Regions from separate parts of the Rhodopseudomonas boonkerdii genome, predicted to be linked through region 3. Evidence: predicted binding sites of a transcription regulator. Region 3 holds the regulator's gene; each other region holds the start of a gene.

Region 1 (7,754 bases), 720 kb from region 3:
CGCGCGTCTATCGCGATGACCTCGTCACCTTCCAGGTCGACGGCACCCATGGTTCGGCCGTGGCCGGCCTCACCGAGTGCATGATCCAGGCCCGCCAGGCGACGCCGCGTCCGGTCTGGAATCCTGACGAGAAGCGCAACCACGACTTCTATGCCGACTGGCAGAAGGTTCCCGACAACGCCGTCTATGACAACGGCTTCAAGGAGCAGTGGGAGATGTTCATCCGCCACGTGGTCGAGGATGCGCCCTACAAGTACACGCTGCTTGAAGGCGCCAAGGGCGTGCAGACGGTGGAAGCCGCGCTCACGAGCTGGAAGGAGCGCCGCTGGGTCGACGTTCCCGCGCTCAAGGTCTGAGGTTCGCCATGAACAAGCCAGTCCAGTCCACCACCGGCTCATCGCTGTCGCTGAAGCTGCCGACCGCCGATCGCAGCATCGAGACCTATCGTCTCGCGGCCTCGCGCGCGTTCCCGGCCAGGCTGAGCGGCACGCTCAACCGCGTTGCCTTCTCGGCCGCGCATGTGGTGGCCGATCCGCTTGCCGAATGCGATCCGTGGCTCAATCAGGCCATCGATTGGGACAGGACCATCGCGTTCCGTGAGCATGTGTGGGATCTCGGCCTCGGCGTCGCCGAGGCCATGGACACCGCCCAGCGCGGCATGGGTCTGGACTGGCCGGCTTCGCTCGAACTGATCACGCGTTCGGTGAATGCCGCGAAGCCCCGCAACGGCCTCGTGTTCTCCGGCGCCGGCACCGACCACCTCGCGGTGGAAGATGCGAAGTCCATCGACGATGTCATCAAGGCCTATGAGCAACAGTTCGAAGCCATCGAAAAGGTCGGCGGCCGCATCATCCTGATGGCGTCGCGGGCGCTCGCCAAGATCGGCAAGAATGCGGACGACTACGCGAAGGTCTATGACCGCATTCTGTCGCAGTCGCAGAACCCGGTGATCATTCATTGGCTCGGCGACATGTTCGATCCCGCGCTGTCGGGTTACTGGGGCACCTCGGATCTCGGCAAGGCGATGGACACCGCGGTGGACGTGATCAACCGCAACGCCGCCAAGGTCGATGGCGTAAAAATCTCGCTGCTCGATGCGCAGCGCGAGATCGACATGCGCCGCCGCCTCAAGCCCGACGTGAAGATGTATACCGGCGACGACTTCAATTATGCCGAACTGATCGCCGGCGACGACAAGGGCTATTCCCACGCGCTGCTCGGCATCTTCGATGCCATCGCGCCGGCGGCGTCCTATGCGCTGTCGCGTCTCGCGGCAGGCGATGAAGCCGGCTTCCACGATGTGCTCGGCCCAACCGTTCCGCTGTCGCGTCACATCTTCAAGGCGCCGACGCGGTTCTACAAGACCGGCATCGTCTTCATGGCCTATCTCAACGGCCATCAGGACCACTTCACCATGATCGGCGGCCAGGAGAGCACGCGCTCGACCCAGCATCTCGCCGAACTGTTCCGCCTCGCCGACAAGGCAGGCCTGCTCGCCAATCCCGAGCTTGCGGTTTCGCGCATGAAGTCGGTCATGGCCACGCGCGGGATCGACGCCTGATCATGCGTGATTTTTCCAACGACCATCGCTGGCTGTCGCTGAATACGGCGACGGTCCGCAAGCAGGGCGATTTCGTCGCCATCACTGAGGCCTGTGCCCGCCACAAGATCCGCGGCGTGAGCCCGTGGCGCGATCAGGTCGCCCATGTCGGTCTCGATCGCGCCGTGAAGGCGGTGAGGGATCACGATCTCGAACTCTCCGGCTATTGCCGTGGTGGCATGTTCGTGGCGGATAGCGCGCATCGCCAGGCGGAACGCGACGACAACAGGCGCTGCGTCGATGAAGCTGTTGCGCTGGGCTCGCCCTGCATCGTGCTCGTCGTCGGCGGCCTGCCGCAATATTCGCGGCCGGGTAGCGTGACGTCCAAGGACATCATCGATGCCCGCAATCAGGTCGATGACGGCATCGCCGCGATGCTCGAATACGCGAAGCAGGCGAAGATGCCGCTCTCCATCGAGCCGCTGCATCCCGCTTATGCCGCCGACCGCGCCTGCGTGAACACCACCGAGCAGGCGCTGGATATCTGCGACCGCCTCGATCCCGACCGCACCGGCATGCTCGGTGTTGCGCTCGACGTCTATCACATCTGGTGGGACCCGAAGATGCTGGCGGGAATCGCGCGAGCCGGGAAGGACCGTCTGCACGCCTTCCATGTCTGCGACTGGATGGTCCCTACCAAGGACATCCTCAACGACCGCGGCATGATGGGCGATGGTGTCATCGACATCAAAGCCGCTCGCGCCGCCGTCGAGGCACAGGGCTTTGCCGGCTACTGCGAGATCGAGATCTTCTCGGAGCACTGGTGGAGCAGGCCGATGTACGAGGTGCTCGAGACCTGCATCACGCGCCACAAGACGGTGGTGTAGTTTCGACGCGCCGGCGCTAATGGCCTCCCTCCCCGGAGCGAAGCGAATGGGGAGGGTCCGCCAACAGGCGGGGGTGGGGACGCTCCCCACGAAAGGACGGAGTGTTGGGATAGACCCCACCCGTCTCGAAGCTCGCTGAACGCTCGCTTCGATCCACCCTCCCGGCTGCGCCGCTTGGGGAGGGAAAGAAGAGCGCCTCACGCTAACCGCAAAGCACAGCTTCGTGACGCGGCGGCTACAGTTGCGGGCTATGCTTTATCCATCCTGCTTACCTCGTCGCGTCGCTAGCGCCCTTTCCAACAATCCGATCAAACAGGTCCCCAAATCTTCCGCCGTCTTGATTGTCGTGGAAGCGGTATAACAGCGAGCTACGTCAAAACCGATGCCGAGGGCAAAGAGCTCGATCTCCCCTTTGGCTTCGATATCGGCGATCACCTCGCGCAAATGCGCAATCAGGATATCCGGCTCATTTGCGAGCAGCGTCGAGTCATCTACCGGCGCTCCGTCGGAGATCACGACGATGATCTTGCGCTTCTCTGGACGAGCGAGCAGGCGCTCCGACGCCCATAGCAACGCTTCGCCGTCGATATTCTCTTTCGGCAGATCAGGCCGCAACATCTGTCGGATGCTCCACCCGAGACTAGATGCGTATTCATTATCGGCAGATCGATAGATGATGTGTAGTAATTCGCATAGTCTCCCCGGATCCTTCGGTCGGAGGCACCATTTCCAGAACTGCCTTGGGTGCCCACCTTTCCACGAGACTGTCGTGAAGCCGAGTATTTCGACCCGGTAACCGAGATGAGCCAGAAAATCCTGCGCGATGTCGGTCGTCGCGGCGGCCAGCAACATCGATTGCCCGCGCATAGAGCCAGACTGATCCACGAGGAGGGCGATCACCGTGTCGGCGCGATCATCGTCGGTGGTCACGCGTCTTAATCGCTCGGATGCTGCGAGCGCATCGAGGTGGACCCGCATCTTCCAGTCCATCAGGCCTGTTTCGAAAATGTCCCAGGCTTTCTCCAGGGTTGCTTTCGTCTCCGCGGAAAGCGGCCCCAGCACGCTGTCGAGTTGATCTGCTATGACGACGCGATCGAACGCGCGCGTGTAAATACGGTAGCCCCGGTGTGTTGCTGACGCAGCCATCGTCGCCCCCTAATGATCTGTATTTTACATCCTAAAGTTGTTTTACATTAGTTCATGATTTGTTCTTGACAAGGTGCTTCTTTCAGGAATATCCTCCCTCCGTCTCGTTCGCGAGGGGGCGCTTCATGAGGCGTCTTGGAGCGGAACGTGGATGTGGCGCCTGCGGGTGAAGGGGGACGTACCCTTCACACTCGGGAGGCCTTGGGTCACCGTCCGGGCCCACTACGGCGCTCTGCCACTCAGTGGCTGGACGGGTGCGGATGACGGCTGGCGAAAGCCGGTCCGATGGCAGGGCACCTGCCAGCTTCCAGTACCCGGAAGCACGGTCCCTCGGTCCGAAATCGCCACGGTGGTGCGCCGTCAGGCGTTGCGCGGCTCAGGTTTGCTGGCGATCCAGCGGGCAGGAGCAGCGTCAGAAACCACCCTCGCGCCTTGCGGCGCACCGCCTCCCCTCATGCTTCGAGGGGAGACCTGCTCACACCTCGGACGCCCCAGGGCGCCGCGAGATCGCCGAACTGTGTCTCCTGGATACCACCCCCGGTAAATCCCTTGATGCAACGCACCAATTCATTGACAGGAGCTGAGGTGAGCGCTTACTCACGCCGCTATGACAACTCTCCGAATGACTCACGATCTGCGGCGCGAACTGATCCTTTCGGCTGCGAAGCGCTGCTTTGCGCACAATGGATTTGCCGGCACCACGACCAAGAGCGTGGCGGCGGCGGCATCGATTTCGGAGGGACTGCTGTTCAAGCATTTTCCCACCAAGTCGGCACTCTATGCCGAGATTCTGGCGGAGGAGTGCAAGGCCGATCCGGCCCTCAACCGGCTGCTCGATCTGCCGGCTTCCACCGAGACGCTGGTGATCATGATCCGCGAGATGGTGCGGCACTTCCTCGACATCGCCCGCGAGCCGGACGACGAGGAGGCGCAGCGTCTGCGTCTCGTCACGATCAGCTATCTGAACGATGGCGAATTCGCCCGCCTGATGCACGAGAAGATCGCCGACATCATCGGTTCGGCCTTCGTTGCCGCCTACGAACGGGCGGTGAAGTCGGGCGATGCGCGGGCGTCATCGCAGGCGCCGATGAATCTCTTCTGGTTCGCGCATCATGCGGCGATGACGACGTCGCTGTCACTGATGCCGGCGGTGCCTTCTCTTTCTTACGACAAGTCGGAAAGCCTCGATCTGCAACTGACGGAATTCATCCTTCGCGGAATTGGACTGAACGACGATGCGATCGCATCGCATATTCGTCGCGCACTGCCGCCCGAGCTGATGCCGGCAGCCGCGACCACGACAGAAAGCGCATAAGATGACTATGACCCAGAACCCTCCTACGGCGCACCAGCAGCCGTCCGTCGAAACGCCACGCAAGCGTCCGCGCACGGTGCGCTGGTTCATCATCGTCGGCGGCCTGCTGGCGCTGCTTGTCGTCGCCATCGTCGGCTTCAATGCCTTCCGCTCGCATATGATCAAGCAGTTCTTCGCCAATATGAAGCCGCCGCCGATCACTGTGAGCATCGCCGAAGCGAAGTCCGAGGTGGTGCCGAACCTGATCGGCGCCGTTGGCGATCTGGCCGCCGTGCATCAGGTCAATGTCACCTCCGACGTCAATGGCCGTGTCACCGAGATCATGTTCCAGGCCGGCGCCACCGTGAAGAAGGGACAGCCGCTGGTGCAGCTGTTTGACGGACCGGAGCAGGGCGACCTCGCCAACTTCAAGGCCGCGGCTTCCGTGGCGCGCATCAATCTGGACCGCGCCAAGCAGCTTGCCGAGCGTCAGGTCGGCCCGCAGGCGACGGTCGATACCACGCAGGCGGCGTATGACCAGGCGCTCGCCAACATTGCCAAGACTGAAGCGGTGATCTCGCAGAAGCTGGTCCGTGCGGCTTTCGATGGCGTGCTCGGTACCCGCCGTATCGAAGTCGGTCAGTATCTCACGGCCGGCACGCAGATCGTGTCGCTCACCGATCTGTCGGCGGTCTATGCCAACTTCACCGTGACCGAAAAGGATAGCGGCAAGCTCGCGGTCGGCCAGGTCGTGCGCATTACGGTCGACGCCTATCCGGGCCGCACCTTCGAGGGCAAGCTGACCACCATCGAGCCGCAGATCTCGGCCGATACGCGCAACATCCGCGTGCAGGCCACGATCCAGAATCCGGAAGGCATCCTGAAGCCCGGCATGTTCGCGACCACGACTGTGGTGCTGCCGGACAAGCCCGCCGTCGTGACGGTGCCGGAAACCGCGGTCGACTACACGCTCTATGGCGACAGCGTCTATGTCATCCAGGAGAAGAAGACCGACGACGGCAAGACCGAGCTGCACGCGATCAGAACCTTCGTGCGCACCGGCGATCGCATCGATGGCCGTGCAGTCATCACCCAGGGCGTCAAGGCCGGTGATCGCGTCGTTGCGGTCGGCCAGCTCAAGCTGCAATCGGGTGCGCTGGTCGCAATCTCGTCTGACCCGCCGCCGAAGATCCCGGCACAGCCGCCGCTGAACTGACCGGAGCACACACGCATGTCCTTCACGGATATCTTCATCAAACGCCCCGTGCTGGCGGTGGTGGTCAGCCTGCTGATCCTGCTGATCGGCTTCAAGGCGGCCACCAGCCTGCCGATCCGGCAGTATCCGAAGCTCACCAACACCGTGATCACCGTCACCACTGTGTATCCCGGGGCGTCTCCGGATCTGATGCAGGGCTTCATCACCACGCCGATCGAGCAAGCCGTCGCGGCTGCCGAAGGCATCGACTACATGACCTCTGCCTCGACCCAGGGGCAAAGCCTGATCTCGGTCTACATCAAGCTGAATGTGGACCCGAACGCGGCGCTCACCGAAGTGCTGTCGAAGGTGAATTCGGTCAAATATCTGATCCCGCGTGAAGCCAATGACCCGGTGATCCTGAAGTCTACCGGCGAAACCACCGCGATCATGTATCTCGGTTTCTCCAGTGACGAGCTGTCCGGTTCGGCGATCTCGGACTATCTGACACGCGCCGTACAGCCGGTGCTGTCGACTGTCGATGGCGTGGCCAATGCTGAAATCCTCGGCGGCCAGACCTTCGCAATGCGCCTGTGGCTCGATCCCGTGCGCATGAACGGTCGCGGCGTGTCGGCGGACGACGTGGTCAATGCCATCCGCTCCAACAACTTCCAGGCAGCGGCGGGTCAGACCAAGGGCTACTACATCATCTCCAACGTCGCCGCGAACACCGACCTGCAGAATGTCGGCGAGTTCAAGCGGATGATCATCAAGGCGAAGGATGGCGGCTTCGTTCGCATGGAGGATATCGCCACCGTCGAACTTGCCGCGCAAAGCTCCGATGCCAGCGTGGCGTTCAGCGGTGAGCGCGCGATCTTCATCGGCGTGAAATCGACCCCACTCGGCAACCCGCTCAACATCGTCAAGGGCGTGCGCGACCTGTTCCCGGAACTCGAGCGCAACCTGCCGCCATCGATGAAGATGAAGGTGGCCTACGACTCCACCAAGTTCATCACCTCGTCCATCGAGGAGGTGCGCAATACGCTGATCGAAGCGGTGGTGATCGTGGTCGTGGTCATCTTCCTGTTCCTGGCGTCGCTGCGTTCGGTCATCATTCCGGTGGTGACCATCCCGCTGTCGCTGATCGGTGTCTGCAGTCTCATGTTGATGGCCGGGTTCAGCTTCAACCTGCTGACGCTGCTGGCGATGGTGCTCGCCATCGGCCTCGTGGTGGACGACGCCATCGTGGTGGTGGAGAACATTCATCGCCATCTGGAGGAGGGCAAGTCGCCGGTGCAGGCGTCGCTGGAAGGCGCGCGCGAAATCATCGGCCCGGTCATCTCCATGACCATTACGCTGGCGGCGGTCTATGCGCCGATCGGCTTCATCGGCGGTCTCACCGGCGCGCTGTTCCGCGAATTCGCTTTCACGCTGGCGGGCTCCGTGATCGTGTCGGGCGTCATCGCGCTGACGCTGTCGCCGATGATGTGCTCGGTGCTGCTCAAGCAGGAGGAGCCGGGCTGGTTCGCCAAGAAGGTCGACAAGGTATTCGGCGCCACCACGCGCTGGTATGGCCGGCAGCTCGATCGTTCGCTCGACTATCGCCCGATCACCGCCCTGTTCGCGGTGGTCATCCTCGGTCTCGTCGGCTTCATGTATATGAATACGTCCAAGGAGCTGGCGCCCGAGGAA
Region 2 (7,754 bases), 2.3 Mb from region 3:
GCGCGCCCTTGGCCCGGTACCGGATCACGGTGGAGCATAGCGCGGCGTGGTTGCGGCCATACGTATCAAAGACCCACTGCATCACGATCTCGCGGCGTTCATGCTCGAAATCGACGTCGATGTCCGGCGGTTCGCGGCGTTCCTCCGACACGAAGCGCTCGAACAGCAGGTCGTTGCGGCCGGGGTCGATCGAGGTGATGCCGAGCACGAAACATACGGCCGAGTTGGCGGCGGACCCGCGCCCCTGGCACAGGATGTCCCGGCTGCGCGCGAAGCGGACGATCGCGTTCACGGTCAGGAAGTACGGCGCGTACTGCAGCCGCTCAATCAGCCGGAGCTCATGCCGCAGCTTCGGCACCACGTCGTCCGGGACGCCTTCCGGATAGCGCTGCTCGGCGCCCTCCCAGGTCAGTTTCTCCAGCGCCTGCTGCGGCGTCAGGCCGGGCATGGTCCGCTCTTCCGGGTACTGGTAGGCGAGTTCGTCGAGGCTGAACTGACAGCGGTCGGCGATTTCCATGGTCCGGGCGACCGCCTCCGGATGGCGCGGGAACAGCCGCGCCATTTCCTCGGGCGGCTTGAGATAGCGGTCGGCATGCCGCTCGCGACGGAAGCCGGCCTGGTCGATCGTGACGTTGTGCCGGATGCAGGTCACCACGTCCTGGAGGATGCGGCGCGCGGGTTCGTGGAAGAGCACGTCGTTGGTGACCACCGCCGGCACGCCGAACCGGTGCGCGAGGTTCGAGAGTTCGTGGAGACGCATCTGGTCGTTGGGCCGGCGCCGCAGCGTCAGCGCGACGTAGGCGCGGTCTCCGAACACGTCGCGCAGCTTCCGCAGCCGCAGCAGGCAGACGTCGTCCGCCTGGTCCGGAACGAGCACCGCGACCAGGCCCTCGTTCCAATCGACGACGTCGGCCCAATCGAGGATGCACTTCGCCTTGCCGCCGCGTTTCTTGCCGACCGACAGCAGGCGGCAGAGCCTCGAATATGCCGGCCGATCGGTCGGGTAGACCAGAAGCGACATGCCGTCGGCCAGATCGAGACGGCAACCGACGATCAGTCGGACGCCGGTGACCTTTGCAGCCTCAAGCGCCCGCACGATGCCGGCGACGCTGTTGCGGTCGACCACCGCCAGCGCCTCGATGCCGAGCAACGCCGCCGTCGCGAACAGTTCGTCCGCAGAGCTCGCCCCGCGGAGGAAGCTGAAGTGCGACGTGCACTGAAGTTCGGCGTAGCGCGCACTCATCCGAAGATGCCATGCAGGTACCATCGGTGGGACCCGGTCGCGGCATCCTCGCCGTCGCCGGCGCGGAAGATCCAGAAGCGTTCACCGGCCTCGTCCTCGACCCGGAAGTAATCGCGGACGGCGACGAGCTCGGCGTCGCGCTTCCACCACTCGCCGAAGACCCGCTCGGGTCCGTCGGCGCGCTTCACCCGCCTGCGCACGCCGCGCCACGTGAAATTCACCGGCGGGTGATCCGGCAGCAAGGCGACCGTCTCGATCGGCTCCGGCGAAGCGAGCAACCGGGACGGTCTCGGCCACTCGATCGGCCAGACCGTCTCCGAGTTCGGGGCGGTCGCCCCGACCCGGACGAAGGATCGTTCCGGAACGTCGCTCTGCGCCGGCGCCATCCGGTAAAGCGAGGACACGCCCAACCGGTTGGCGAGTATGTCGACGAGCCCCGTCACGTCGGCGGGCGCCGCATCGATCAGCGACGACATCGTCTGCACGGTCGCGAACGGCTGCACCAGCGTGGCGGCGACGCGCAGCACCTCGATGCCGAATCCCGGGTCGATCGTCTCGATCTTGCCGCACAACAGACGCGTCAGGCGCTTCGCGTCGCGGATCGGCACAGCCGTGCCGACGCGCGCCACCTGGATCCGGTTGTCGACGAGATGGCAGACGAGATCGACCCGGAGCGCGCCGAGCCCCCGCTCTTCGAGTTCGGCGCACAGCGTGACCACCAGCTTTCCGATGTAGCGCGCGATGGTCTCCGCCGCGCCGATCGGCTCGACGAAGGTGCGCCCTACCTCGATCATCTCCGCCGGCCGGATCGGATCGATGGGCTCCGAGGCCTGCCCGACGGCCTGGTCGAGCCGGCGGCCGACCAGCGGTCCGAAGCGCAGCGCGAGCGGCGCCCTCGGTGTCTCCAGCAAGGCCCATATCCTCTCGAAGCCCAGCTTGCGCAGGTCATGGACGATGTCCGCCGGCAGCCGCAGCGCTGCAATCGAGAGCCGCTCGACCCCTTCTCTCGTGGCACCTCGTGGCGAGACCACGCTCTCGTCGGCTGAGAAGCGTGCCAGAGCATGCGAAGCGCCCCAAGCGTCCGAGATAGCGACTTTGGCAGAGATGCCTGCTTGGCGAAGTCGCCTGCCGACGTCAGCGGCCATGGCCACTTCACCGCCGTGCAGATGATCAGCGCCGGCAGTGTCCATCACGATGCCATCCGGCGCATCCGCCGCCACCACCGGCGAATAGCGCAGCGCCCAGACCGCAAGTCGATCGAGCGCCTTGGCGTCGGCTTCCGGATCGGCGTGCTGCACGATCAGGTCCGGCACCATGGCCTGCGCCTTCGTGGCCGGCATGCCCGACCGGAGCCCGAGTTCGGCGGCCACGATGTTGGCTGCGGTCACGATGCGCCGGCGGCCGTGCTGGCCGACGAGGACGAGCGGCCTGGTGCCATCAGGCGCGGCGGCGCCCATCGCGCGCATCATGCGATCGATGGGCCAGGTCGGCAGGAATATGGAGACGACCCTCGGCATTACAGGCTTCCACGACGAAATCCGCACTCTCTCCGGCGCGGCATCGGATCAGTTCGAGCAGCCATCGGGCGCGCCCGACACCGGGAACCGGCAACGCCTCCGATGGCAGCGCGGATACCCGCCACCGGGTCACTGATGCCGTCGGTTGCCCGAAGTCCGCGGCTTCGGTCTGACGTCTCCAGCGTCTGACCGCGATCGCCATCGTTCCCGATGCCTCCGCAGCCAGATGCAGACGCCGCGACGATGTCATCGACAGGCGCGAGACTTCCGCGACCACCGCGCCGAGTCCGCCGTGCCGCGCCCCCTCCTCGAAGCTCGCCAGCAGCGCCTTCTCGTCGCCGGTCTCGACGTAGATCACCCGGTCCGCCGCCAGGCCCGCCTGAGCAAGCGCCGCCGCGAACAGGTCCTGCCGGGTCACGCACCAGAGCACCTGACCCGCCGTCCGGGCCGCGATGCCGGCGGCGAACAGCGCCGCCGCGGCGCCATCCACGGCGCTGTTTCCACCGCCGGCGACTTCGTGCAGCGCCCCCATCGCCAAGCCGCCGCCGGGCAGCCGATCGTCGATCGCTCGCACGCCGAAAGGCAACGTCGGTCGCTCGCGCGTCGGCTGGCTTTCCAGCCGTCCAACCTGCGCACGCAGGTCATCGAGAATTTCCGCAGCGGATCCCTTCATTCACCTTCAACCCGCATCTGGAATAAGTGTTCATGATATGTTCTTACAGGTCTGCGAGAGTCAACGGGGTGGTCACGACCTCAAATAGCTGTTTTCGATCATTCGATTGAATCCGCTGGCGAATTGCGCTGACCTGAATTTTTCAGGTCCGATCGACGGCCAAAGGATACCGCAGGTGTGCAACCTCTATTCGATGACCAAAGGGCAGCAGGCCATCCGGGAGATGACCGCCGCGATGTTCGACCGCACCGGCAACCTGCCTCCGATGCCGGGCATCTTTCCGGACAGGATGGCGCCCGTCGTCCGGAATGCGGAGGGTGGCCGTGAACTCGCGATGCTGCGGTGGGGCATGCCGTCGTCTTCGCAGGCGATCTTCAAGAGGGCGAAGACGCGGGCCGAGAAACTGGAAGCCAAAGGAAAGCCGGTCGATTTCAAGGAACTGCTCCGGAAGGAGCCCGACAAGGGCACTACCAACATCCGCAGGCTCGAAAGCAAACACTGGACGCGCTGGACCGGTCTCGAGCACCGCTGCGTCGTGCCGTTCTCCTCGTTCAGCGAATTCAATAAGGACGCGGGCGGCGACATCTGGTTTGCGCTCGACGAAAGCCGCCCTCTCGCCTGCTTCGCTGGCCTCTGGACCAATTGGACGTCGGTCCGGATCATCAAGGAAGGCGAGACGACCAACGACCTGTTCGCCTTCCTCACTACGGATGCGAATGCCGAAGTCTTCGCGGTCCATCCGAAGGCGACGCCGGCTATTATGACGACGACCGAGGAAGTCGACGTCTGGATGAACGCGCCTTGGAACGAAGCCAAAAACCTGCAGCGGAAGCTTTCCGACGGCTCGCTCAAAATCGTCGCCCGCGGTAAGAAGCTCGACCAAGTGGCAGGGGACCAGTAACGCGAGATGGCGGACGATCGGAAAATTTGCGCGGATTGTCTTTCGGACGGCACGTTGCGAACTTGGCTTGAGCAGACCGGGACAGAGGACGACTGCGACTTCGACCCGGAACATGTTGCTGTCGCATTCGTCACCGTCGACCAGTTGGCGGAAGAGGCCGATCGGTGGTTTCAGGAGAACTATCAACCGGGCGGCGAGACGATCGAGGTGGATGGGAACCCCGATAGCGATCGCGTCTACCATGGGACCGAGGGGCAGCCTTTCGAAGAAATATTTTCGGACGAACTCGGCGCCTCCGACGACGTCGTCCGTGCGGTGATGGACGCTCTCCCCGACGTCTCGGACAGGGATATCGCCGACGGCGACGAGGCCTATTACACGGACGCGCACAATTTCGAACCCATAGAGGCCGCTCGGGCGCGCGAGAAGGCCGACCAGGACGAATACTGGTTTGCGAACAGATACGCGTTCGAATGGGAGGACTTCTGCAAACGGGTTCAGTTCTCCTCGCGCTTCTTCGGAATCAAACAGAAGCTGGACGAGCTTTTCGGCGAACCCGCCGAGTATGGAGAAGGGCCGGTGAAGCCGCTGTACGATCTCGCAGCCCCCCAAACGCTCTACCGCGCCCGCTTGATGCGCGACGATCTGACGGAAGCGGTCCTGAACGCGAACGGCGCGGCCAAGTTGGGCCCACCGCCGTCCGAACGGACCCAGGGCGGCAGAATGAACGTCGAGTTCATTCCGGTGTTCTACGCCGCATTTTCGAAGGCCACGGTCGTAGGCGAACTGCGACCCAGCATCGGTGATTCCATCGCGATCGGCACGTTCCGGACCCGGGCACCGCTGAAGGTCTTCGACTTCACCGTCTTCGATCAACGAGCGACGGACCGTCGCCATTTCGTGAAGCACAGCCGATACGATTTCATCACCCAGTTGCAGGCGGAAATCAGCAGACCGGTCCGTCCCCATGAACGCCAGCGTGAATACATCGCGACGCAGATAGTGGCCGAATATCTCAAGTCGTACTTCGGCTGCGACGCGATCATCTATCGCTCGTCCATGCAGCGCGACAAGGCTGATGACAACCGCAATATCGTCATCCTCAACCGAGACGGCTTTGTGGGCGATGCCGATCCATGCGTGCTTGCGTACACGGGCTGGTCGATGCAGGAAGTGACCGACGTGCGGTACACGACGGTGGATGGATTGGTATTCTAGAAGCGATGTGGCCATGTAGCGGCCAAACCGATCGTCGAACCCGTCGGCCGCGTACGGCCAACCACCTTCGAGGGAGCGAAACCATGCGAATACTATGGACCGTCGCCTTTGCTGTGGTGTCGCCCGCCATCGCCTCGGCGCAGGACATTCCGCAGCACACAGTCAGAACCGAGAGAATTTCCGGTTCCCCGATGGGCGTCGGTATGTATGAGGTCGCCGCCGACTGGACCGTCTTCATTGATTGGCGAGCCGTCGAAGCGGCTGCGGAGATGGACGACACGACATACATCGTGACCGCCGAGATGGACGGCGACAGTTTCGCCTGGCTCGACGGCCTGCGCAGGCTTCGCTTTCCGCCGGAGCGCAACGTGTTGTCTGCTCACCTCACGATGTTTCACCGCCTTTCGGCGCAGCAGGTCAGATGCCTATGCGCCATGGAGCTTACGCACGAAGCGATAGAGCTCGAATTCGACGAGGTCCGGTTTCTGGGAGCCGGCGTGGCAATCAACGTCAGATCACCCGATTTGGAAAGGTTGCGGGTCGAAGTTGCAGAAGCGGTCGGCGGCGAGTTGTCGCGGTAGGACGGCCAAAAATGGAAGCCTCACGTGACGGTCCAGAACAAGGCACCTCACGCCGTTTCGATGCTCGCTGCCTACTTTGCCAACAACCCTGCCGATACCGACACGAAACGCGCTCCGTTCCATCTGAATATCTTGTGCGTTGTACCGTAGTCCACTTCGATGCCGGCGACGCCGCCTTCCTTCCTCAACCTCACGTCGCGCGTGCGCACGCTGAAAACGAGCCGATGGCGGCCGCCGGATTCCAGATAGATTTCGTGAAGGCAGCCGCCGCCGTCGCACACCGCCGCCCGGTTCGTGCACGCCAAATCCTCGAAATGCAACGACACGAAGCGCCGGCCACCGGCTTCGATCGATACCGAAAAGTAATGGGCCGCGGCCGCAGCGTTGCCGCACGCGCGCCCGCGCGCAACGACTTCCCTGCGTATGTCGGCCGGAAGCCCCTCGACGTGCTCGGATGCCCACGGCCTTTCCGTCGCCATGCTGCCGCGGGCGATCGACTGCCCGGATGCGAACAATGAACAAAGCACCAGAAGTACACGCGTCATGGAAATTCCTCGAGGCCGTCTCATCAGGCGCTCCCTTCTGTATGCCTCGGCGCGGCCTCGCCCTTTCCGTCGAAGCGATGTGAAATACCGACCGAACTCCCCACTTCCACTATGCCGAAAGCTACCAGATTTCGGACGATGCCGCCGATCGCGCTTCGGCCGAAGGAAATCGTTCCGGACCTGAGCACCCTCATCCGCGGGATCGACCTTTTCTCGGAAATGACGACGGTCTCCAAGCGCCAAGGCATTTGCTTGAGATACGTTTTTCGTTGTTGCATGGTTTGGTTTTGCGACGTCGCGCTCACGCGGGGCCGGACCGACTGATCGAACTGGCCGACGCGGCAGACGGCCGGACGGTAAATCGAATAATCCCCAGCAGTCGGCGGCGGTTTCGCATGAAGAGGATGGCGGCAAGCGCCAGGTAGATCCACGCCAAGCCGGTCAGAGTGGCAATCAGACGCGGTTCATCGTCCTTGAAGTAGTACGCCAAACCCACCTGTACCGCAAAAAGCGACGCCAGTGCCCCTGCCGATAGGAGACTGAAGCGAAGCCGCATCAGCAGCGCGACGCCGAACAGGGATTGCGACGCGGTCAGAAAAAACTCCTCGATCTGGCGCGCATCCAACGCCAGCGGGCTTGCACTGCCCGCGCCGATGCTCACGGCCAGTGGCAGCATGCCGACCAGGAGCGTCCACTGATTGATCTTGTCGCTGATCATGGTGACCAGGCCACCAGACGCCCGACCCTTCAGAACGAACAGGATGGCGACAGATACCGCGGGTGCTTCGCTCGCGAGTGGCGCCAACCACTGGATCAGCAGGAATTCGTTGATGCCGAGGGCGCGGCCTGCATCGACCATCGCTTCCGCGAAGGGTTCTGCGCTGCGCAGGATGATTGCGCAGGCAACGAGCCCGAGCCCCGCCATAACCATCCATTGGAGCCGAACGGGCAGTTCATTCAGGGCAGCGGCAGGCCCGGGCTCTTCGTCTTCGTCTGTAGTTTCGCTCTTCAGGACGTTGCGGACCCGCCAGACATATCCCCCATAGATCGCCACCAACATCGCGAAATCGAAAAGC
Region 3 (7,754 bases):
CCAACGACCAACGCGAGGATTATCTGCGCACACGCCTCGCATGGCGGGATGGCCGGCTGGTGGCGACGCCGGTGACGAAACAGGACTCCTCGCTGCTCGGCAATCTCGCTATCGCTGAAGGCTTGCTGGTCCGCCCGCCTCATGCCGAGGCTGCCAGGACTGGCGATCCCTGTGAAATCATTCGTCTTCCGACTTAGCGGAATACCGCGAACCGACACGATCCTCGGGCGGACCTGATCACGCATCGCCTTTCGCAAACTTCGCTTGCCCTCAGTCACCAAGTTGTCACGTAACGCGGCGACAGAGAGCACAGACAACACATTCGGTGCCGTTCATGGATTACTTCAAGCGCTTCAACTTCCTCTTCGCCATGCCGACGTTTGACGCCGACGATCTCGAGGGCGTTCGCCTCAATCAGATTGTTGAGGAAATCGAGAAATCGGGCTTCGAGGTGGTGAAAGCGCGCAAGCTGGAAGACGCCGCCATCGCGGTGCAGACTGACGCCGCCATCGGCTGCATGGTCGTCGACTGGGGCAAGAAGGGCCTCGAGGGCAAGACCGCCGCGCTGATCAACCTCATGCGCCGTCGCGGCCTCGATTTCCCGATCATGCTCCTGATCCGCCGCCAGCGCTTCGAGGATATCCCGGTCGAGGTGCTCGACTTCATCGACGGCTATATCTTCCTGTCGGAGGAAACCCCGCCCTTCATCGCCAAGAACCTGATCAGCCGCCTCAAGCAATATGCGGAGACGCTGAAGACGCCGTTCTTCGGCGCTCTCGTCGATTATGCCGAGGAAGGCAACCAGCTCTGGACCTGCCCGGGGCACAATGGCGGCGTATTCTACAGCCGCAGCCCGATCGGCCGTGTCTTCATGGAGCATCTCGGCGAAGCCGTGTTCCGCGACGACCTCGACAATTCCGTACTCGACCTCGGCGACCTCCTTACCCACGAAGGTCCCGCCCTTCAGGCCCAGAAAGAAGCCGCGCAGATTTTCGGCGCGGAGAAGACCTACTTCGTCCTCAACGGCACTTCGACCTCCAACAAGGTCGCGCTCTCTGCGCTGGTGACCGATGGCGATCTCGTGCTGTTCGACCGCAATAATCACAAAGCCGCACTGCATGGCGCGCTGATGATCTCCGGTGGCACGCCGATCTATGTGCCGACCGTGCGCAATCCCTGGGGCCTGATCGGCCCGATGGACTGGAATGCCTTCAGCGAAGAATCCCTGCGCGAGCGTATCCGTACCAATCCGCTGGTCACCGACAAAGATGCCTGGAAGCGCGAGCGTCCGTTCCGCGTCGCCGTCATCGAGCAGTGCACCTATGACGGCACCATCTACAGCGCCGAGATGATCATCAAGCGCATCGGCCATCTCTGCGATTACATCCTGTTCGACGAAGCCTGGGCGGGCTTCATGAAATTCCACCCGCTCTATGCCGGCCGTTTCGCCATGGGCCTGAAGGAGTTGGGTCCGGACTCGCCGGGCATCATCGCGACCCAGTCGACGCACAAGCAGCTCGCCAGCTTTTCGCAGGCCTCGCAGATTCACATGAAGGATCGCCACATCCGCGGTCAGAAGCGCCGCGTCGAGCATCGCCGCTTCAACGAGAGCTTCATGCAGCACGCATCGACGTCTCCATTCTATCCGCTGTTCGCCTCGCTCGACGTAGGTGCGCAGATGATGAAGGGCCGCTCGGGCGAAGTGCTGTGGGACGATACGATCCGTCTCGGCATCGAGCTGCGCAAGAAGATGCGCGCGGTACGCCGCGAATTCGAGGAAAAGGAGACGCGACCCGAGCGGCGCTGGTTCTTCGAGCCATTCGTGCCGCAGCGCGTGGACATTCCCGACGTCGCGCAGCCCGGCGCTACCCACAGCGTACCATGGGAAAGCATCAGCACCGACCAGCTCGCCACCAATCCCGCTTTCTGGCAGCTGTCGCCGGATGCGAAATGGCACGGTTTCCCGGATATGGAAGCCGGCTTCACCATGACCGATCCGAACAAGCTGACGGTGCTGACGCCGGGCTTCGATCGTGCCACCGGCGGCTATGCCGAACACGGCATTCCGGCACCGGTCGTCGCGCAATATTTGCGCGAAAACCAGATCGTACCGGAAAAGAACGATCTCAACTCGCTCCTTTTCCTGCTCACGCCCGGCGTCGAGGCCAGCAAGGCCGGCACGCTGGTGTCGGGCCTCGTGGCCTTCAAGAAATTCCATGACGACAATGCTCTGCTCGAAGACGTAATTCCGGAATTCGCGCGCCGCCGTCCGGCCCGCTATGCCGGCGTACGCCTGCGCGACCTTTGCGCCGACATGCACAAGTTTTATCGCGCGGCCGACGTGAGCGGCCTGCAGGCGAAGCAGTTCATGGATCAGCACATGCCGGAGATCGCGATGTCACCGCACGATGCCGCGCGTCTCCTGGTGCGTAACGACGTCGACTATCTGCCTATCGACGAGATTACCGGCCGCATCGCCACCACGCCCTTCGTGGTCTATCCGCCCGGCATCGCCACCATCGTGCCGGGCGAGCGCCTCACCGAGCGCGCGCAGCCGATGATTGATTATCTCAAGATGTTCGAGACCTGTTTCAACACCTTCCCGGGCTTCGACGTCGAAATCCAGGGCGTCTATCGAAAGGTGGATGCCAGCGGACGCATCCGGCTCCATACTTACGTGGTTTCCCAAGAGCGGGATCCACGGAAGTGACTTTACAGGCAGAGACCGAAACACCGATCGTCGTTCGCCCGTCGCGTGACAGCGATGTGGACGCCATGCTCGCGATCTATCGCCGTCACATCCGCCAGGGTGTGGAAGAAGGCGTCAGCGATGCCGACGCGATGCAGCCGGACGATCTGCGCGATCGCCGCAAGAACCTGAAGAACAAGCGCTTCCCCCATATCGTGGCGACGCGCGGCGGCGAAGTGGTCGGCTACGCCTATGTGGTTCAGTTTCGTAAGCGTCCGGCCTATCGCTATGCGGTGAAGCACTCGATCTATGTGCATCACGAACACACCGGCAAAGGCGTGGGTGCCAGGTTGCTGCGCGAACTGATCGACGTCTGCGCAGCCGCCGGCTTCAGGCAGATCATCGGCTATATCGACGCCGATAACGTCGCCTCCCTCGGTCTGCACGACCGCTTCGGCTTCGTCCGTGCGGGCGTTCTTTCCGGTGTCGCCTATCGCTCCGGTCGCTGGGCCGACACGGTAATGGTACAGCGCTCGCTCGCTGCCGGCGCGACCACGCCGCCGCCGCCGATGCCGCTGTCCGAACGAATTCTCTGAGCCAAAATCCGGTCGATAAACCGCATCTTTGAAGCGAAATTAGTGATTGCGGAACATCTACGGAACAGATAGGGTCCGTTCATGATTTGTTTCGAGATTCTGTGGCTTAGTGAAATCGAGAGTGCCCAAACTCGTGACTGCCTCGCCTGATGGCCTCACCGGCCACCAATCGCGAGGTCCTGAAACACACGCGGCGGCCCGACCACCGTCACTTGATGGCCTTGCCAACTGAGGATGGCTTCAGATGCTCACGCGCAAACAATACGAACTGCTCCGTTTTATCGACCAGCGGCTAAAGGAAGCCGGCGTCCCCCCTTCCTTCGACGAAATGAAGGATGCGCTGGATCTGCGCTCCAAATCGGGAATCCATCGGCTGATCACCGCGCTGGAAGAACGCGGCTTCATCCGCCGCCTGCCCAACCGCGCCCGCGCGATCGAAGTGATCAAGCTGCCAGAATTGAACACGGCTGCACCGGCCGCTCGACGGGGTTTCACGCCGAGCGTGATCGAGGGAAATCTCGGCAAGAACCGGTCCACCCCCGCCCCTGTTGCGAGCGACGATGACGGCGGTCGCACCATTTCGGTGCCTGTCATGGGCCGGATAGCAGCCGGAACGCCCATCGAGGCGCTGCAGACCCGCAGCCACTCCATTAGCGTACCGCAGGACATGCTCGGCAGCGGCGAACATTACGCCCTCGAAGTACGAGGCGATTCCATGCAGGACGCCGGTATTCTCGATGGCGACATGGCACTGATCCAGAAGTCCGACAGCGCCGATACCGGCGACATTGTCGTCGCCCTGATCGACGACGAGGAAGCCACACTGAAACGCTTCCGCCGCCGCGGCGCGTCCATCGCGCTGGAGCCGGCGAACACGGCCTATGAGGTTCGCATCCTGCCGCCGAACCGTGTCCGCATCCAGGGTAAGCTCACCGGCCTCTATCGCCGCTACTGAGCGCGCTCACTGCTCGTCGGGCTGGAGATCCGTCTCCGCCGGCGTTGCATCGACCGGCCGGGATCGCGAACTGTCGGTCGGTGCTTCTGATCCAATGGCCTCAAGCGGGGCGCGTGCCCAGGGGCGATCGAGACCGCGAGCGCGGGAAGCTTCGATAACAAAGCCGTCGCTGGAGCGATACAGGCCCGTTGCCCCCCGAACTCGCAGAGTCTCGCGATCGATCACCATCGCCCTGCAATCGGCCGGCGGCTGACGGGCTGTGACAATCACCGCGGCTCGCGCGCAATCGTCGCTGAATGCGTCTGCCTGCAATGTCAGCGCGATCAGGCTCCCGTCGCCGAGGGCCGTGACGCAGCCCGACGGGTCGCACGATACACCATGGCCGAGCGATGCATCTGTCGGCAATCTTGCGTCTGCATCCGCGCCCAGCCATTCCTTCACCTGAAACGCATCTTTGGCGCTCCGCATCACATGCAGCCGCCCGTCGCGCCCGCGCACAGCCACGCTATGACCGTCGGCGGCAATCAGGACATCGGGTTGCTTTGTCGATGCGGCCCAGAACATCGCCATCGCCAGAGCGATCGCGCCCGCATAGCGTAGCGGCGTCCGCAGCAATGCCAGAAGGACAATGCCGAAGCTGGCTAGGACCAACGGTCCTGTCCCGAAGGCGGGCACCCGGCCGATCGCGCCTGGCAATCCGGCCACCCATTTGGACACAAAGATCATCCATTGAAGGCCAAGCTCCATGATCTGCCAGAACACGCTGTCGAAGCCGAACGGGATGGCGAGAAGACCGAGCAGCCCCGCCGGCATCACGAGCGCCGACACCACCGGCATCGCCAGCAGATTGGCCACGATCCCGTAGGGCGTGATGCGATGGAAATGGTAGGCCGCGTAAGGCATCGTCGCGAGACCGGCGATCAACGAAGCCAGCAGCAGCAGTGCAAGTTCGCGCCCGCCCCACAGCGCGATCCGTGCCATGATCGAACTTTCCGATGTCGCAAACAGCGCGGGCATCCCGATCTGGACCAAGGCGACGAGACCGAGCGTCGCAGCAAAAGACATCTGAAAGCTCGGATGTACCAGCGCTTCCGGTGTGATGGCGAGCACGATCAGCGCTGCGATCGCCAACGTGCGAAAGGTGATGGCGCGGCGATCGACCATGATTGCGATCAGCACCACCGCCGTCATGATAAAGGAACGTTGTGTCGCGACCTCGGCACCGGACAGCAGCAGATAGAAAAGCGCGGCAAGCAGCGCCGCAGCGGACGCGGCTTTCTTGATCGGGAATGTCACCGTCAGCAACGGGACCAGCGCCAGCAGCGCCCGCGTCACGAAAAATACGACGCCGGCGACCACCGCCATGTGATAACCCGAGATTGACAACACATGGCCGAGTCCCGAGATAAACATCGCGTCGTTGACGTCAGACGAAATCGCGTCGCGCCGGCCGGTCAGGAGTGCCGTCGCGATGGCACGGTTATCCCCCGCGAGCGATGCACGGATACGCGCATCGATAGCGTCCCGCATGCCTTGCATGGTCGCGGCATACTGCAAGTGACGCGGCGGCGGGGTCGGCGGATCAATCTTCTTGATCGCACCTGTGACAAAGCCAGAAGCACCGATCCCCTGGAAATAGAGGTCCCGTGCGAAGTCGTAACCGCCCGGCCTGAGCGGCGCGAGCGGTGGCTGCAGCCGCGCCTTGAGTTCGATAAAACTACCGACCGCCGGCGCATGGCCCTTCTTCACCGACAGCCGGACACGGGTCAGCTTGGGCGCATCTCGTCGTGTCTCCATCGTCGTCACGCGCAGGACGAAGCGATCGCTACGCTCGCGCTCCTCACGGGTTTCGACAAAGCCGGTCAGCGCCGCGCCGAACAATGGCTTCGCGAGCACTTCATGTCCGACGCGCTCACTTTTCCATGTCGCCGTCGCAAAGCCCGAAGCGATTGCAGCCGCCAGCAGAACGTATGAGAATATGAAAGACCTTCGCAGCAACACGGCTGCGATTGCGAATAGGCAAGCGGCGCCTGCTGCCACCCAAACCACCGGCTCACGCTCGGCCGCAAAGTATAGCGCGATCCCGGCTCCAAAGGCCACCGGCACCCATGGCAACAAGCGCCCCGGACCGGTTTCAGCCTGCGTCCATGCCCGCAGCCAGTCGAACGGCAACGTCCAGGAATTGTCGGAGGCGAGTGCGCCGGCAGACCCGCGCGGCGGCCATGTGACCGCCTTCGCCTGATTGCGCTGCCGTCCCCCGCTCTGCGCCATCGAACCGTCCGTTCGCCCTCCCCGATGCTATCGCAAGGGCGACACGCGGCTAGCGGAACGGATGCAGAATACGCGAAGGATTCGCGCGCTCAGGCCAGCTTGGCGTAACTGTCGCGCAGGCCGACGGTGCGGTTGAACACCGGCTTGCCAGGCGCACTGTCCCGGTCGCGGCAGAAATAGCCCTGCCGCTCGAACTGCATCGCACCGTCGTAATTGTCGCTCGCCAGGGCCGGCTCCAGCATCGCGCTGTCCAGCACTTCGAGCGAATTCGGATTGAGCTGCGAAGCGAAGCTCGCGGCCTCCGGCGTCGGCGTCGCGAACAGTTGCTCGTAGACACGCACTTCGGCCGGCACCGCATGCTGCGCGCTGACCCAGTGGATCGTCGCCTTTACCTTGCGGCCATCCGGGGCGTTGCCGCCCCGCGTTTCGGGATCGTAGGTGCAGCGCAGCTCCACCACCTCGCCCTTGTCGTTCTTCACGACATCCCTGCAGGTGATAAAGTAGCCGTAGCGCAGACGCACCTCGCGGCCCGGCGCCATGCGGAAGAACTTCTTCGGCGGATCCTCCATAAAGTCCTCGTGCTCGATATAGAGCTCGCGGCTGAACGGAATCTGGCGGGTGCCGAGTGAGGCATCGTCGGGATGATTGACCGCCTCGAGCTGCTCGACCTGCCCTTCCGGATAGTTTTCGATCACTACCTTCAACGGCCGCAACACCGCCATGCGGCGGGGCGCAGCGCGGTTCAGCACCTCGCGCACGGCGAAATCGAACATCGACAGATCGACGGTGGAGTTCGCCTTGGCGACGCCAATGCGCTTGATGAATTCACGCAACGCCTCAGCGGGAATGCCGCGGCGCTGCAGGCCAGCCAAAGTCGGCATGCGCGGATCGTCCCAGCCGGAGACATGGCCGCCGCGCACGAGCTCGGTGAGCACGCGCTTCGACAGCAACGTATAGGTCATGTTGAGCCGCGCGAATTCATACTGATGCGGACGCGATGGCACCGGCAGATTATCCAGGCACCAGTCGTAGAGCGGTCGGTGATCCTCGAATTCCAGCGTACAGATCGAATGCGTCACATGCTCGATGGCATCCGACTGGCCGTGGGCGAAGTCGTAGCTCGGATAGATCTTCCAGGCCTCGCCAGTGCGCGGGTGATGCGCATGCAGGATGCGGTAGATCACGGGATCGCGCAGATTGATGTTGCCCGCGGCCATGTCGATCTTGGCGCGTAGCACGCGCG
Region 4 (7,754 bases), 1.4 Mb from region 3:
GAAGCAGCAGGCCGGTCCCGTTGTCGTCACCGTGTTCGGCGGCGAGATCGCGGACTATCAGGCGATGGTCGCCAGGCTGCGCAATGCCGGAATTCGCGCCGAGCTCTATCTCGGCAATCCCAAGCATGCGCTCGGTCAGCAGATGAAATATGCCGACAAGCGCAATTCGCCGCTCGCCATCATCCAGGGCTCGGACGAGAGGGCCGGCGGCAGGCTCTTGATCAAGGATCTGATCGCCGGTGCCGGCCTCACCGAGATCAAGGACCGCGAGGAATATCTCAAGAAGCAGGCCGAGGCGCAGATCGAGATCGCGGAGACGGATCTGGTCGACGCGGTTCGTAAGCTTCTGGATAAGTATGGCGTGAGCTGGAGCGCGTAGGGCGGATTAGCCGACCTGTCCGCCATAGCTCGAAGAGCGACGGCGGAAGGCGTAATCCGCCGGCCGAGATTGTGTGACGAAGGACGGCGGATTACGCTGCGCTAATCCGCCCTACGATGAGCGTGAAAACACAAAAAGGGAAACACCGATGCCTGAGATTACCGTGAGCATGGCCGCCGGCCGCACCGATGAGCAGAAGAAGGGCATGATGCTCGACATCACCCAGGCGCTGGTGAAGAATCTCGGCGTCGCCGCCGATGCCGTCACCATCCAGATCAACGAAGCGCCGCTGCATCACAAGATGAAGGGCGGCAAGACGTTTGTAGAACGCGCTGCAGAAGCTGCGGCGGCCGCGAAGAAGTAGTTTTCTTTTTTCCCCTCTCCCGCTCTAGCGAAGCTTCGCGCGGCGGGAGAGGGGAAGGCCATCACCCGAACACAGCGACATTCTGCCGGCTCGCCATGATCGGCGTGCCCTTGCGATTCCACAGTGTCATCGCCTGGCTCGAATAGCCGCTGGCGATCTGTTCGGCGACATTGTGGATCAGCCACCAGCCATCATCGGTCGTGATCTCGTCGGTGAGCATGTCGATCGCCCAGGTCATGGTCGAGATCGGCGACGGCGTCTTGGAACGCGCAGACGCAGCTGGCGGCGGTGCATCGGCGAGCGCCAGCAAGGATACCAGCGAGGCCGCAATGCCCGGCTCCTTGTGACGCAGCCAAAGCGACATCTGCGGATCGTCGCTGCCGCTGAACGGCGGCGAGCCCGAGACGAAACGCCCGTCGATATGCTGGACAAAGCTCAGCATCGCCGGCGCATTGGCGAAGAAGTTCGGGCAGGTCTCAGGATCCTTCAGCTGGGGCGTGCCGATCGCCACGTGCTTGAATGCCGACTCCCGTGCCGCGCCAAAGCAGAACATCGCGCGTGTCGCGAGCCCGGCTTCGCCGACGAGATCGACATTGGCGAACAGCGTCGACTTGCCCTTGCGCAGCACGCTGGCCTTGATCTGCAGCTGGCCTGCGGCAGGTCCAACGAAAGCGATCTGCGCAGAGCGTAGCGGCGGCACTGCTCCGAATTCGTTCAGCGCAGCCTGCATGCACAGGGCCGATGCGAGGCCGCCATAGACGGTGCGCCCCTGCAACCAGTCGTCGCTGACGCTGACGGCCCAGCCGTCGCCACTGCGTGCCATGCCGGCCATCAATGCGGTGAATTCTGTCATGCCTCGCTTCCCCGAACGTTCCTTGTTGGATGATTAGCATCATCTATAGCGGGGAAAGCGGGGAGGGGGAATATGCGATGGCTGTAGGGCGGATGAGCGAAGCGTCATCCGCCGTTCTTCGTCACACACAGTCGGCCGGCGGATGACGGCTTCGCCTTATCCGCCCTACGGATCCGCAAGCCGCTTATTTCGGCTGCCCCGCCCGCATCTTCTGCATGTCGGTGATGTTCATCTTCATGCCGCCAGGCATCAGGATGTCGCCGGGCTTCTGGTCCGCCTTGCAGGCGCCGACCCACTTGGCCTGGATCGTCGTCACCATCTCCGGCGGCAGGTTGCCGCCGCTCGATTTCGCGGTGGTCTTCACCGAATAGGCGGAATTGAAATCGCCGGTGGCTTCTGAGTGGCTCGTCACTGTGGCGTCACCGATGGTGCAGACGCTGTCGCCGACGTAACTGTTGCCGGACTTCGTCATTTCCTGCTTCGAACACTTCATCGCATCCGACGACATCTTGTTCATCTGCCGGTCGACGCTCTCGTCGGTGCATTGCTGCATCACCATCGGCGGCGTCGCGGTCTTCGACACGCCGGAGATCTGCGTCGTCAATTCCCACAGGCCCGCTTTGCGGATCGGCATTTGAACATTGTCCGCGAGCGCCGGTACAGCGCCGCACAAGAGGGCGAAAGCGATCAGGCTTGCGCGCTGAATCATGTAGTGGCCTCCGATGTCGTGTCAGGAATAACGCGTTAGATGGTCGAGCGCTTGCGCGCTCGCTTCTCCTAGGACACCGGATTATGTCTTTTGTGTTATCGCGCGTTTGTCGATGACGATCGGCGCAGCGATGGCCCGTAGCGCGGTTGTTTAGTAACGAACGCTCAGCGGGCGTTCGTTTGCGCCATAGGGCACCCAGCGGCAGGAGAACGAGACATAACCGCCATATTCGTTCTGCGCGCCGAGGAATTTCACGACCTTGCCGTAACGCGCACAATGATCGATGGCGAGGGCGCGGATGTCGGTCTGGCCGATAAGCGACGTGGAGATGATGCCGCCCGTGTCGTTGCCCTTGAACGGGGGTACCCAGTCGGCCTTGGCTGCGGAGCTCATCGCCGCGCTCACACCCATCGCCAGAATTGCCAGCCGAATCGTCTGCATCACCGTCTCCTTATTCGCGAAGCGGCACCTTAGAGCGCGAAAACGACGCTGGAAAGAACGCACGGTGCGATCTGACGGAGTTGTGCGCGGGGTGTTGCCGCGGTGCACTTGACCCCGCACGGCCTTCGCGGCACGGTCCCGGAACCTTTTTCCAGCCGGCGGATTCCCCATGCGCACCCTCGTTTCATCCTTGAAGAAAGCCGCTTTCGCCGCCGTCGCCGGCTTGGCGCTGTTCAGCGCCGCGCCGAGCGCACAGGCCGCCAACCTGCTCGAACTGAATTTCGGCCTGTTCGGCCCGAATTACGAAGGTCGCGTCGGCTCCTGCGAATCCGCGCTCTGGAAGATCACCTACCAGTTCAAGGACAAGGAAGCGGATTTCTGGAATTCGTCGCTGCAGTTCACCGGCTTCAGCCACGTGCGCGAGACAGCCTTCCGCCCCTGGACCTCCGACAACATTCCGCGCCGCTACTGCAGCGCCGATGCGATGTTCACCGACGGCAAGCAGCGTCAGGTGCATTACTCGATCATCGAAGACGGCGGGTTGGCCGGCTATGGCGATGGCGTCGAATGGTGTGTCACCGGCCTCGATCGCAACTGGGCCTACGGTCCGAAGTGCCGCGCCGCGAAGTTCTGAGCGAGCGCCTTCCATAGCCCGGAACGACCGCATCGTCCGGGCTATTTCTTTCGCGACATTGTTCTTGAATTGTTCTTTGGGTCTGACTAGGCTCGCGCCGGTCAGGGGTGGGGCGCGTCATGGTTCAGGTATTCCGTTCGGTCGTCACGCTCGGTGTTATTCTCGCCGCGCTCATAGCCGCTCCCGCCGCCGCGCAGGACCGCAGGCAGAATGCGCCGGGTGAGTTCGACTTCTACGTGCTGTCGCTGTCATGGTCGCCATCCTTCTGCGCGGCGGCGCAGGAGCGCGGCAACGCATCGCGCAGTCAGCAGATCCAGTGCGGCGGTCGCCCCTATGCCTTCGTGGTGCATGGCCTGTGGCCGCAATATGATCGCGGCTTCCCGAATTACTGCGAGCGTCCGGCGCCGCGGCTGCCGCGCAACATCATGACCTCGATGCTGGATCTGATGCCGGCGCCAGGTCTGATCTTCAACGAATGGGACAAGCACGGCACCTGTTCGGGGCTCGGCCCGCGCGCCTATTTCGAAACCACGCGCAAGGCGCGCGCCGGCGTGAAAATTCCGGACGAGTTCATCGATCTTCAGCAGGCGAAGACCGTGTCGCCCGCGGCCGTGGAAGACGCATTCATCAGGGTCAATCCGGGCCTCAGCAACGCCGCCATTGCCGTGACTTGCGATCATAACCGCCTGAGCGAAGTGCGAATCTGCTTGAGCAAGGATCTGCAGTTCCGCGCCTGCGAGGAAATCGACCGCCGCGCCTGCCGGCGCGACAAGGTCGTGATGCCGCCGGTGAGGGGCGGGTAGTTTCGCCCTACACTTTGCTGCCATCGAGCTCCGCTGTCATCGCCCGACTTGATCGGGCGACCCAGTAGACACCGTCGCCAGTGCTTCAGCCAAGATACCAGTGTCTACTGGATCCCCCGCTTTCGCGGGGGATGACATTCGAAGCTGACCGGCGGCTTTGCGCCTTACGCCCGTTTGGCGTACTCCATCCCCATGAACTATCGCCACGCCTTCCATGCCGGTAATTTCGCCGACGTCATCAAGCATCTCGTGCTGGTCCGTATCCTGACCCATCTGCATGAGAAGCCGACGCCGTTTCGCATCATCGATACCCATGCCGGCGCCGGCCGATACGATCTCACCGGCGATGAGGCGACACGTTCGGCCGAATGGACCACCGGTATCGCCCGCATGATGCAGGCGCGCTTCACCGAAGCGACCGAGCCTTTGGTCGGCGCCTATCTCGACATCGTGCGCGCGTTCAATCCCGGCCGCGATCTCGTTGCCTATCCCGGCTCGCCGCTGATCGCGCGCGCGTTGATGCGCCCGCAAGATCGCATGGTGTGCTGCGAACTCGAGCCTGCAGCGCGCAAGCAGCTGATCTCTGCGCTGCGCAATGACGAGCAGGCGCGGGTGGTCGATATCGACGGCTGGGTCGGTCTGCCCGCCTATGTGCCGCCGAAGGAACGCCGCGGCCTGGTGCTGATCGATCCGCCCTTCGAAGCGAAGGACGAGTTTGCGCGTTTGGCGACGGTGTTCGCGCAGGCCTATGCGAAATGGCCGACCGGCATCTATATGCTGTGGTATCCGGCCAAGAGCCGCCGCGCCACCGACGATCTCGCGCGCAGCGTGGCCGCCGCCACGGCGTCGTCGGCGACGCCCGGCAAATGCCTGCGTCTCGAATTCAGCGTTGCACCGCAAAGTGCGGACGGCCCGCTGACGTCTACCGGGCTGCTGATCGTCAATCCGCCGTGGAAATTGCAGGATGAGCTGCGGGCGATCCTGCCGCAGCTGGAAAAGCCGCTGGGCCTCGGCGGTATGGCACGCTTCCGGCTTGAAAACGCCAGGGCGTAGCTGCCCGATCAACGACCGGTGCGGCAACTATCCGAACGCGTTTCCAAAAACGGTAGTCACCTCCAGGGAACCGTATTAAGCTGACCATCGTGACTGGCTTTACGTTCCGCTTCCGCGAATGGTTGCGGCGGAGTGACGAGGCCCGACCAACGACAAGAAGACTACAAAAAGAAACGGCCAAGCCTTCTGTGGAGTGAATGTCCGGTCGGTCGCGGTGCAAAGTGCGCCGCTGCGGAGCATTGCGGGGAGGGAGTTTCCCGATGGGCATGAGCGGTACGGTCAAGTTCTTCAATGGCGAGCGCGGCTACGGCTTCATCAAGCCGGATGATGGCGGACGGGACGTGTTCGTTCACATCACCGCCGTCGAACGCGCGGGATTGAAGGATCTGACCGAAGGACAGCGGATCACGTTCGAGGTCGAGCCCGACAAGAAGGGCAAGGGCCCAAAGGCCGTCAATCTGGTGATTACGGGATAGCGGCGCACGTGCGGCAGGAGGTATTGCCGCTCAAAATCACTGGGCGCCCGCAAAGAAAATCCCGGCCGCAGGGCGGCCGGGAGTGGGGTATCTCGGTTTCTTTTAACTTGGAGCCGGGTCTGACCCGATCGGATCAGAAGTGATAGTTCACGCCAACGCGGACGGTGCCGAAGGACAGCGCGCTGTCGGTGCCGGTGAGCGTGTAGGTGTTCCTGGACAGGTCAACGTAGAGATATTCGATCTTGGCGGTCCAGTTCTGGTAGATGCCGACTTCAGCGCCGACGCCCGCGGTCCAGCCGACCGATGTCTGCGATTGCTGCAAGCCATTGGCTTCCGCCTGCAGGCTGCCGAAGGACAGGCCGGCGGTGCCGTAGAGCAGCACATTGTTGAAGGCGTAACCGAGGCGGCCGCGCGCGGTGCCGAACCAGGGGTTCGAGAACTTGTAATTGGCGAAGCGGTCATCGGCGCCGGTGCCCGAAATGTCGCCTTCGATACCGAACACGATCGGTCCGCTCTGCCAGTTGTAGCCGGCGGTGATGCCGCCCACGATGCCCGTCGGCTTGACCGGAGTGTTGGAAACGCTGCCCCATTCGTAGCCAAGGGTGGCACCCAGATACGGGCCTGCCCAGCTATAGGCGTTCAGCGGCTGATTGACCGTATACGGCGCGCGCGACCGATAGGGCAAATCCGCCGCCTGGGCCGCCGTCGTGCCAGCCACCATGACCGCGACTGCCGCGAACGCATACTTGCTCATCTCAACTCTCCACAACGCGTTACTGCCGCTTCCCTGCGATGCGCTGCACAAAGGCTTAGGGTTACGGAATTTCATCATTAATCGGGAGGATTTATCGATAGTTTTAGATTAAGCGGTTCTTAACGCGCTGGGCCGGCGCCGTATTGACGTTAAAAGAGTCTTACTTGGGGCGGGCGCGGGCTTTTTCCGGACCGGATGTCCTCCGCAGGATCGCCGCAAGCCTGCCTCAAAGCTGCCGCACCGAATGCCGCCGAATGCTGGCAGCAAGCCGTCGTAACGCTTAGATTGGCGGCATGATTCAAGACCCTTCCGATCCCCGGACGGTGCCGGCCGAGGCGGCGACCGAGCCCGGTTCTGCACCCGTGACGAAGCCTCAAGTTCAGTCCGGCCTGCAGGCACCGCCGGATGTCGAACCCGATTTGCCGGACGACGAGGAAGAGCCAGGGCTTCCGGACCAAGTCGAGGATGTCGCCGAGGAAGTTCCCGAAGGCACGCTTGCGGTCGGCCGGGCGGCCATCGAACAGGCTGTGCGCCTCGCGCCGACCTCGCCGGGGGTCTACCGCATGCTGAATGCGGCGCATGACGTGCTCTATGTCGGCAAGGCCAAGAACGTCAAAAAGCGCCTGTCGTCCTATGCGCGCCCGACCGGGCAGGTGATGCGCATCGCGCGCATGATCGCGGCGACATCGGTGGTGGAGATCATCTCCACATCCACCGAAACCGAGGCGCTGTTGCTCGAAGCCAATCTCATCAAGCAGCTACGGCCGCGCTTCAATGTGCAACTGCGCGACGACAAGTCGTTTCCCTATATCCTGATCACCGGCGACCACTGGGCGCCGCAGATTCTCAAGCATCGCGGCGCGCAGTCGCGGCCGGGGCGCTACTTCGGTCCGTTCGCATCGGTGGGCGCTGTGAACCGCACCATCACGGCCTTGCAGCGCGCATTTCTGGTGCGCTCCTGCACGGACTCGTTTTTCGAAAGCCGCACGCGGCCGTGCCTGCTGTATCAAATCCGCCGCTGCTCCGGTCCGTGTACCAATGAAGTCGATTTTTCCGGCTACACCGAGCTCGTGCGCGAGGCGACGGATTTCCTGTCCGGCAAGAGCCGCGCCGTGAAGCAGCTGCTTGCCGACGAGATGGAGAAGGCAGCGGAAGAACTCGCCTTCGAGACCGCGGCGCTCTATCGCGACCGTCTTGCGGCGCTGTCAGCGATCCAGTCGCAGCAGGGCATCAATCCGCGCACGGTTGAAGAAGCCGATGTATTCGCCATCCATCAGGAAGGCGGCTA

What was found. Region 3 encodes LexA, which represses DNA repair genes until DNA is damaged. Its sites were predicted from a motif close to TGTTCNNNNTGTGTTCNG; they were not measured.
Region 1: the regulator LexA is predicted to act here: its motif matches at 3,623-3,640, upstream of E0H22_RS09740 (cobaltochelatase CobT-related protein).
Region 2: the regulator LexA is predicted to act here: its motif matches at 3,461-3,478, upstream of E0H22_RS02635 (ImuA family protein).
Region 4: the regulator LexA is predicted to act here: its motif matches at 3,440-3,457, upstream of E0H22_RS06755 (ribonuclease T2 family protein).

What each region holds. Positions count from the first base shown of each region.
Region 1 is NZ_CP036537.1:2,092,778-2,100,531, forward strand. It holds gene E0H22_RS09725 (Gfo/Idh/MocA family protein) at 1-356, shown strand, start outside; gene E0H22_RS09730 (dihydrodipicolinate synthase family protein) at 365-1,561, shown strand; gene E0H22_RS09735 (sugar phosphate isomerase/epimerase family protein) at 1,564-2,427, shown strand; gene E0H22_RS09740 (cobaltochelatase CobT-related protein) at 2,683-3,573, opposite strand; gene E0H22_RS09745 (TetR/AcrR family transcriptional regulator) at 4,181-4,888, shown strand; gene E0H22_RS09750 (efflux RND transporter periplasmic adaptor subunit) at 4,896-6,083, shown strand; gene E0H22_RS09755 (MexW/MexI family multidrug efflux RND transporter permease subunit) at 6,099-7,754, shown strand, end outside.
Region 2 is NZ_CP036537.1:551,734-559,487, reverse strand. It holds gene E0H22_RS02645 (error-prone DNA polymerase) at 1-1,243, opposite strand, end outside; gene E0H22_RS02640 (Y-family DNA polymerase) at 1,240-2,760, opposite strand; gene E0H22_RS02635 (ImuA family protein) at 2,681-3,433, opposite strand; gene E0H22_RS02630 (SOS response-associated peptidase) at 3,609-4,334, shown strand; gene E0H22_RS02625 (RES family NAD+ phosphorylase) at 4,341-5,552, shown strand; gene E0H22_RS02620 (2'-5' RNA ligase family protein) at 5,666-6,133, shown strand; gene E0H22_RS02615 (hypothetical protein) at 6,205-6,678, opposite strand; gene E0H22_RS02610 (sodium:proton exchanger) at 6,980-7,754, opposite strand, start outside.
Region 3 is NZ_CP036537.1:2,813,069-2,820,822, reverse strand. It holds gene E0H22_RS13070 (molybdopterin molybdotransferase MoeA) at 1-197, shown strand, start outside; gene E0H22_RS13065 (Orn/Lys/Arg family decarboxylase) at 335-2,710, shown strand; gene E0H22_RS13060 (GNAT family N-acetyltransferase) at 2,776-3,285, shown strand; gene lexA (transcriptional repressor LexA) at 3,530-4,240, shown strand; gene E0H22_RS13050 (ComEC/Rec2 family competence protein) at 4,247-6,511, opposite strand; gene E0H22_RS13045 (glutamine--tRNA ligase/YqeY domain fusion protein) at 6,601-7,754, opposite strand, start outside.
Region 4 is NZ_CP036537.1:1,446,053-1,453,806, forward strand. It holds gene hisS (histidine--tRNA ligase) at 1-379, shown strand, start outside; gene E0H22_RS06730 (tautomerase family protein) at 528-743, shown strand; gene E0H22_RS06735 (thioesterase family protein) at 805-1,596, opposite strand; gene E0H22_RS06740 (DUF3617 domain-containing protein) at 1,781-2,305, opposite strand; gene E0H22_RS06745 (hypothetical protein) at 2,456-2,746, opposite strand; gene E0H22_RS06750 (hypothetical protein) at 2,916-3,380, shown strand; gene E0H22_RS06755 (ribonuclease T2 family protein) at 3,500-4,183, shown strand; gene E0H22_RS06760 (23S rRNA (adenine(2030)-N(6))-methyltransferase RlmJ) at 4,376-5,236, shown strand; gene E0H22_RS06765 (cold-shock protein) at 5,497-5,712, shown strand; gene E0H22_RS06770 (outer membrane protein) at 5,846-6,466, opposite strand; partial or broken gene uvrC (excinuclease ABC subunit UvrC) at 6,922-7,754, shown strand, end outside.